3 regions of the Janthinobacterium sp. GW821-FHT03A03 genome follow, and region 2 is predicted to be linked to each of the others. Evidence: predicted binding sites of a transcription regulator. Region 2 holds the regulator's gene; each other region holds the start of a gene.
What was found. The regulator FNR, encoded in region 2, switches genes on or off when oxygen is low (the NO sensors DNR and NnrR bind a similar motif). The targets are predictions, from matches to a motif close to TTGATNNNNATCAA.

Region 1 (2,265 bases), on a different contig from region 2:
GAACTACGCGCTGGCCGAAGGCTCGCTGGACGCCAACGTGTTCCAGCACATCGTGTATCTGACCAAGTTCGCCACCGATAACAAGCTGCCATTGAGTTCATTGATCACCGTGCCGACCATGCCGATCGGCCTGTACGGCGGCAAGCAGAAAACCCTCGCCGAGGTCAAAAACGGCGCCACCATCACCATGCCGAACGATCCGACCAACCAGGCGCGCGCGCTGGTGATGCTGGCCAAGATGGGCTGGATCAAGCTCAAACCGAACGTCGACCCGCTGCGCGCGTCCGAGCGCGACGTGCTGGACAACCCGAAGAAGCTGAAACTGGTGCCGCTGGAAGCGGCGCAGCTGCCACGTTCGCTGGCGGACGCCGACTACGCTTTTGTGAACGGCAACTTCGCCCTGGCCGCCGGCATGAAGCTGACGTCGGCCCTCAGCGTGGAAAAGATCTCGGACAGCTACATCAACCTGGTGGCCATCCGCACGGCCGACAAGGCCAAGCCGTGGGTCAAGGACCTGGAAGCGGCCTACCGCTCGCGCGCCTTCCTCGACGCGACGAACAAGTATTTGGCCGGCTACGAAAAGACGGATTACCAGCTGGCGCTGGAAAAGACGCTGAAAAAATAAGCGGCGTGCACCAAACGTAAAAAGGACGGCCAAGGCCGTCCTTTTTTATTGTCCGCGCCTTGCGGGCGCTATCATGACTTAGAAGCGGTAGCCGACGCCTACGCCGATCAGGATAGGATCGACCTTGACTTCGCTGGCCTTGGCGCCACCGATGAAGACGTCGCTGCGGATCTGCACTTTCTTGATGTCGAAGTTCAGCGACCAGTTTTTGTCCAGCTTGTAGTCGACACCGGCTTGCAGCGAGTAACCCCAGCTGTCATGCTCCAGGCGACCGGCGCCGTTCAGCAATTTCACGTCGGAGATATTCGTGTAGTTGATGCCGGCACCCACGTAAGGGCTGAACTGTTTTTCCGGCATGAAGTGGTATTGCAGCGACAGGGTCGGCGGCAGATGCTTGAAGGTACCGATATTGTTGCCGTCGAGCTTGACGTCATGCTTTTGCGGGTAGGTCAGGATCAGCTCGGCAGCGATATTCGGCGTGAAGAAGTACGAAATATCGATTTCAGGAATCGTCTTGCTGCTGACCGTCAAACGGTCGGATGCGCCGACGCCACCGACAGGAGCAGATTTATCGGCCGGATCGATGTGCACGGCGCGCGCACGGACCAGCCATGGGCCTTCCTGTGCCATTGCATTGCCGGCGAGTGCGCCGATGGCGGCCAGGACGATTGCTGCTGCAGTTGCGGACTTTTTCATTCTAGTTCCCTCTTTTTGTCGTTAAGTAACGCTGCGAAGTCTAAGAGTGCAGTGCAACAAAAACTTTGATCCACATCAAATAGTGCTAGATGGCATCAAAAGAGGGATTTTTTTCTTTTCCCAGGTCAAGAAAATGCGGCATTGCAAAATCAAGCCAGCTCGGCAAACAGGCCGGCGACCCAGTCGGCAAACACGCGCACGCGCGGCGACAATTGCCGGTGATGCGGGTACAGCACGGACACGGGCAGCGGATCGGGCCGCAGGTGCGCCAGCACTTCCACCAGTTCGCCGGCCGCCAGCGCCCGCGCCAGGTGGTAGCGCGGCGCCTGGATCAGGCCCAGGCCCGCGCGGCAGCAGGCGTGATATGCGTCCGCGTTATTGACGGACACCGTGCCCGGCAAGGCCACGCTGTGGCGCCGGCCGTCCACCTTGAAATCGAAGGGCCAGACCTTGCCCGTCCGGGCGGAAAAGAAATTGACGGCGCGGTGGCCCGCCAGCTGCGCCAGGTCCTGCGGCGTGCCGTGCGCGGCCAGGTAGGCGGGGCTGGCGCACGTCATCTGCTCCAGCAGCGCCACGCGGCGCGCCACCATGGACGAGTCGCCCAGTTCTCCCACGCGCAGCACGCAATCGACGCCTTCGCGCACCAGGTCGACGAGGCGGTCGCCCATGCCGATTTCCAGTTCGATCAGGGGATAGCGGGCGCAGAACCGGTCCAGCACGGGCAGGACGAAGTGCATGGCCAGGGTCGCGTGCAGGTCGATGCGCAGCTTGCCGGCCGGCTGCTGCTGCGCCGAACTGAACACGGCTTCCGTTTCTTCCAGGTCGGCCAGCAGCCGCGCGCAGCGCTGGTAATACGCTTCGCCGTCGGGCGTGGGCGTCACTTGCCGCGTGGTCCGCTGCAGCAGGCGCACGCGCAGCCGCGCTTCGAGCTGCTTGATCGCATG
Region 2 (2,265 bases):
ATGCGCTGGTGGTGGGCGATTATTACAAGCAGGGCAAGGCCATCAACCAGGATTTGAAGCGCGACACGATCGCCAGCGACCTGGCGATGGATACGACCCTGGCGTATGACGTCGCTGCAGCGCGCCTGAGCGGCTCCGTGCACAGCTTCGGCAAGGCGTACCAGAAGCCTTTGCTGCTGCACCTGGCGCATGCGACCCTGCCGGAAAAGGATATCAAGCTGCTGGTGCAGCCCGATGCGGCCGGCAATTTCTCGGTGGCGCTGCCGATGCTCGAACGCAGCCGCTGGCAGGTGCTGGTGGAAAACGACAAGCGCGAATGGCGCCTGTCCGGCATCTGGACCTGGCCGCTGCAGCGCAGCATCGCGCTGCACGCCGATGAGGAACTATAACGTACAGTGGCGGGAAAACCGTAGCGAGCGGCAGTGATTTGTGGCTGAGAAGCACAGCTGTGCTATAGCACAGCGAGCATCGCAGGCCGCAAAGCGCGACGCGCAGTCGGTTTTGACGGTGCGGTTATTTGCAGACGTCCGTACCGGCCGTAATGGCCTTCAATTTCGCTGGCTGCAGGATTTCAATCTCGCGGTTCGACACGCGCAGCCAGCCTTCCTTCTTGAATTTCGACAATAAACGGCTGACGCTTTCGATGGTCAGTCCCAGGTAGTTGCCGATTTCCTCGCGCGACATGCGCAGCTGGAATTTGCTGCTCGAATAGCCGCGCGCTTCATAGCGCGACGCCAGGTTGACGATGAAGGCGGCAAAGCGCTGCGTCGCCTGCATGTTACCTAAAAGCAACATAACGCTTTGCTCGCGCGTGATTTCCTGGCTCATCATGCGGTGGAAATGGCGCAGCAGGGTCGGCATATTGCCCAGCAATTGTTCCAGGCTGGAAAACGGGATTTCACATACTTCGCTGTCTTCCAGCGCCACCGCATTACAGTGGTGGCGGTCGGCGCTGATGGCGTCCATGCCCAGCAGTTCGCCCGCCATCTGGAAACCCGTCACCTGCTCTTCGCCGCCCGGATTGATCTGGTAGGTCTTGAAGTGGCCCAGGCGGATCGCGTACAGGTTCTGGAACGAGTCGCCGATGCGGAACAGCGAGGCGCCGCGCGCGATCTTGCGGCGGCGGCCGATGATCTGGTCCAGCCTGTCCATGTCGCCCACGTCGAGGCCCATCGGCAGGCACAATTGATGCATGCTGCAGGTCGAGCATCGCGCACGCAACGCTTCCACGTTCACGGTGGGCAAGGTTGGAGAGAGTAGCGCTTCAGTCATGTCGGTACCTTTTAGAAAATGCAATAACAAGTTTACTGCATACACGGTTGCCGTGTGCCAATTTCACCGTAATTTCGCTGAATAAACGACGTTCGGACTTTAATTATATGGCAACATCGTCAAAAGCCCGTGCGGGGCGGGCCATTTGCGCGGCGCCGCTTGCCAAGTTGATGTATTGATAGGAAAATTCCTAACGGCATTATCTGCCGCCTGTAGCGCCCGGTACCGAAAAAGGAAATCATGAAGCCTCTCGGCATCAAAGCAAAAGTCGCGCTGGCAACCAGCCTGACCTCGATCGCCATGATCGCGCTGGTCACCATGATCCAGGTGCAGCACATGCGCGACGACTTCACCCGAGTTCTGCTGAGCCAGCAGTCATCGCTGATCACCCGCACCGCCGCCGAGCTCGATGACAAGCTGGCCATGCTGCTGCAAATCGTCACCCTGACGGCCAGGCAGCAGCCGCCGGAACTGATCGCGCAGCCCGCCCAGTTGCGCCAGTACTATTCGCGCCGCTCGATGCTGGTGCTGTTCGACGACGTGCTGGTGCTCAACGCGCACGGCGCCGTCGTGGCCGACATGCCGGAAGTGGCGGGGCGCGCCGGCATCAACGTGGCCGAGCGCGAGTACTTCCAGACCGTGCTGCGCACGCGCCAGCCCATGATCACCGAACCGATGCTGGGCAAGTCCAGCGGCATGCCCATCGTGCAGATGGTGGCGCCCGTGCTGGCCGCCGACGGCCAGGTGGCCGGCGTGGTGATCGGCGTATTGCGCCTGTACAAGGATAACCTGCTGGGGCGTTTGCGCACGGAAAAGATCGGCAAGAGCGGCTATTACTTCATCCTCACGCGCGGCGCCGTGCCGCGCTACGTGCTGCACCCCGACACCAGCCGCTTGCTGCAGCCGCGCAAGCCGAACGCCAACCTGACCACCACGCAGCTGCTGAAGGACGACGGCGAAGGCAGCATGGTCAGCACCAACAGCCGCGGCATC
Region 3 (2,265 bases), on a different contig from region 2:
GCCCGCCATCATGATCTCGATGTAGGCGCGGTTGATCATGTCCATTTCCGCCTGCAGCTCGCCATAGCTGAAGTCCATTTCCCGGCCGGCGATGACGGGAATCTGTTCGCGCAGGTCGTCCGGGCAGACCCAGTCGAAAGTCAGGTTGGTGAACGGCGTCTGCGTGCCCCAGCGCGACGGCACGTTGAGGTTGAAGATCAGCTCCTGCATGTACTGGCGCACGTCTTCGTAGCGCAGGCTGTCCTTGCGGATGTAGGGCGCCATGTAGGTGTCGAAGGAACTGAAGGCCTGCGCGCCGGCCCACTCGTTTTGCAGGGTGCCGAGGAAATTGACGATCTGGCCGATGGCGCTCGACATGTGCTTGGGCGGGCCTGATTCGATCTTGCCCGGCACGCCGTTCAAGCCTTCGTGCAGCAGGGTGCGCAGCGACCAGCCGGCGCAATAGCCGGCCAGCATGTCGAGGTCGTGGATGTGCAGCGCCGCTTCGCGGTGCGCCGCGCCCACTTCCGGCGGATAGACCTGGTCCAGCCAGTAGTTGGCGATGACCTTGCCCGACACGTTGAGTATCAGGCCGCCCAGCGAGTAACCCTGGTTGGCGTTGGCGTTGACGCGCCAGTCGCGCCGCTCCAGGTATTCATTGATGGACGCGGCGACATCGACCTGGCCGCGCGTGGATGGAACTGCATTTGTCGTCATGAAACCTCCAATAAACACAACATGCGGTGTTTTTATGGAGGTTAATCACTAAATATAGTGGCGTCAAAGGGCGCGTGCAGTTGCGTGACGAATCCTTGACGCAGGTGAAAAAACCACCTCAGCCGGTTTTGTTCCAGCGCGTTTCGCGCAGGATCAGCCAGCTCGCGAAAAAGAATGCGGCGCCGCAGGCGGCGACGCTGGCGACGGAGGCGGGCAGCACGTGGGCCCAGATTTCCAGCGGCGAGTAGGTACTCCAGCTGGCCACGCGCGCGTCGAAGGTGACGTAGTTCGCCAGCAGCCAGTAGACGGCCAGCAGGCCCGTGCAGATGGCGGCCTGGCGCAGCAGCGGCAGTTGGCGGCGCGCGAACACGGCCAGCAGGAACAGCAGCAGCACGCCTGGATACGCGCCCAGCACTTCGGGCGACAGCATGGAGACGGTCCCTGCGTCATAGCCATCGGACGGGCCGGCCCACTGCACCTGCAGCGCGGTGAGGAACAGGGTAAGCAGGAAGATCAGCAGCGGTTTGCGGGTCATGGCGGGCAATCGAAGGGGGAAAAGTGGGGCATTTTACAGCCAGGTCAAGCAAGTTGAACGCGCGCCAGCCATGCATGCATTCCTTCACCTGCGTCAAGGACTGGGCGGCATGGGCGGGGCTATAGTCTGCACCCTGAGCCGACACAGGACTGAGAACACCATGATGCTTGAATCAACCACCGCCACCCGCGTGGCCGGACCGCTGGAACTGGTCTGTCCCGCCGGCAGCCTGCCTGCCCTGAAAGCGGCCGTCGACAATGGCGCCGACACCGTTTACCTGGGCTTTCGCGACGCCACCAATGCGCGCAATTTCGCCGGCCTCAATTTCGACGAAAAGGCCATCGCGGAGGGCGTGCGCTACGCCCATCAGTATGGACGCAAGGTGCTGCTGGCGCTGAACACCTATCCGCAGCCGCACAACTGGGCCGTGTGGCGCAGCGCCATCGACCGCGCCGCGCAGGCCGGCATCGACGCCATGATCGTCGCCGACCCGGGCCTGATGGCGTATGCGGCCCAGCACCAGCCGCAACTGCGCCTGCACCTGTCCGTGCAAGGCTCGGCCACCAACTACGAAGCCATCAATTTTTACCATGAACATTTCGGCATCGCCCGCGCCGTGCTGCCGCGCGTGCTGTCCATGGCGCAGGTCGAGCAATTGATCAGCAAGACGGAAGTCGAGATCGAGGTCTTCGGCTTCGGCAGCCTGTGCGTGATGGTCGAGGGACGCTGCGCGCTGTCGTCGTATGCGACTGGCGAGGCGCCGAATACCCATGGCGTATGCTCGCCGGCGAAATCCGTGCGCTGGCTGGAGACGCCGAACGGCCTCGAATCGCGCCTGAACGGCGTGCTGATCGACCGCTACGCGCCTGGCGAGAACGCCAGCTATCCCACCCTGTGCAAGGGGCGCTTCGAAGTCAACGATGAAGAGTATTACGCCATTGAGGAGCCGGCCAGCCTGAATACGCTGGCGCTGCTGCCGCAATTGATCGCCATGGGCGTGCGCGCCGTGAAGATCGAAGGGCGCCAGCGCAGCC

Region 1: AC07VI_RS12455 (OmpW/AlkL family protein) is a predicted target of FNR. The motif match lies at 1,387-1,400, and genes of this name have one in related genera.
Region 3: ubiU (ubiquinone anaerobic biosynthesis protein UbiU) is a predicted target of FNR. The motif match lies at 1,315-1,328, and genes of this name have one in related genera.

The regions. Positions count from the first base shown of each region.
Region 1 is NZ_JBWKUZ010000005.1:23,614-25,878, reverse strand. Features, by position in the region: gene AC07VI_RS12460 (MetQ/NlpA family ABC transporter substrate-binding protein) at 1-625, shown strand, start outside; gene AC07VI_RS12455 (OmpW/AlkL family protein) at 704-1,321, opposite strand; gene AC07VI_RS12450 (LysR family transcriptional regulator) at 1,471-2,265, opposite strand, start outside.
Region 2 is NZ_JBWKUZ010000014.1:65,490-67,754, reverse strand. Features, by position in the region: gene AC07VI_RS21360 (FixH family protein) at 1-389, shown strand, start outside; gene fnr (fumarate/nitrate reduction transcriptional regulator Fnr) at 514-1,272, opposite strand; gene AC07VI_RS21350 (response regulator) at 1,513-2,265, shown strand, end outside.
Region 3 is NZ_JBWKUZ010000025.1:52,455-54,719, reverse strand. Features, by position in the region: gene AC07VI_RS26740 (ribonucleoside triphosphate reductase) at 1-696, opposite strand, end outside; gene AC07VI_RS26735 (hypothetical protein) at 815-1,231, opposite strand; gene ubiU (ubiquinone anaerobic biosynthesis protein UbiU) at 1,392-2,265, shown strand, end outside.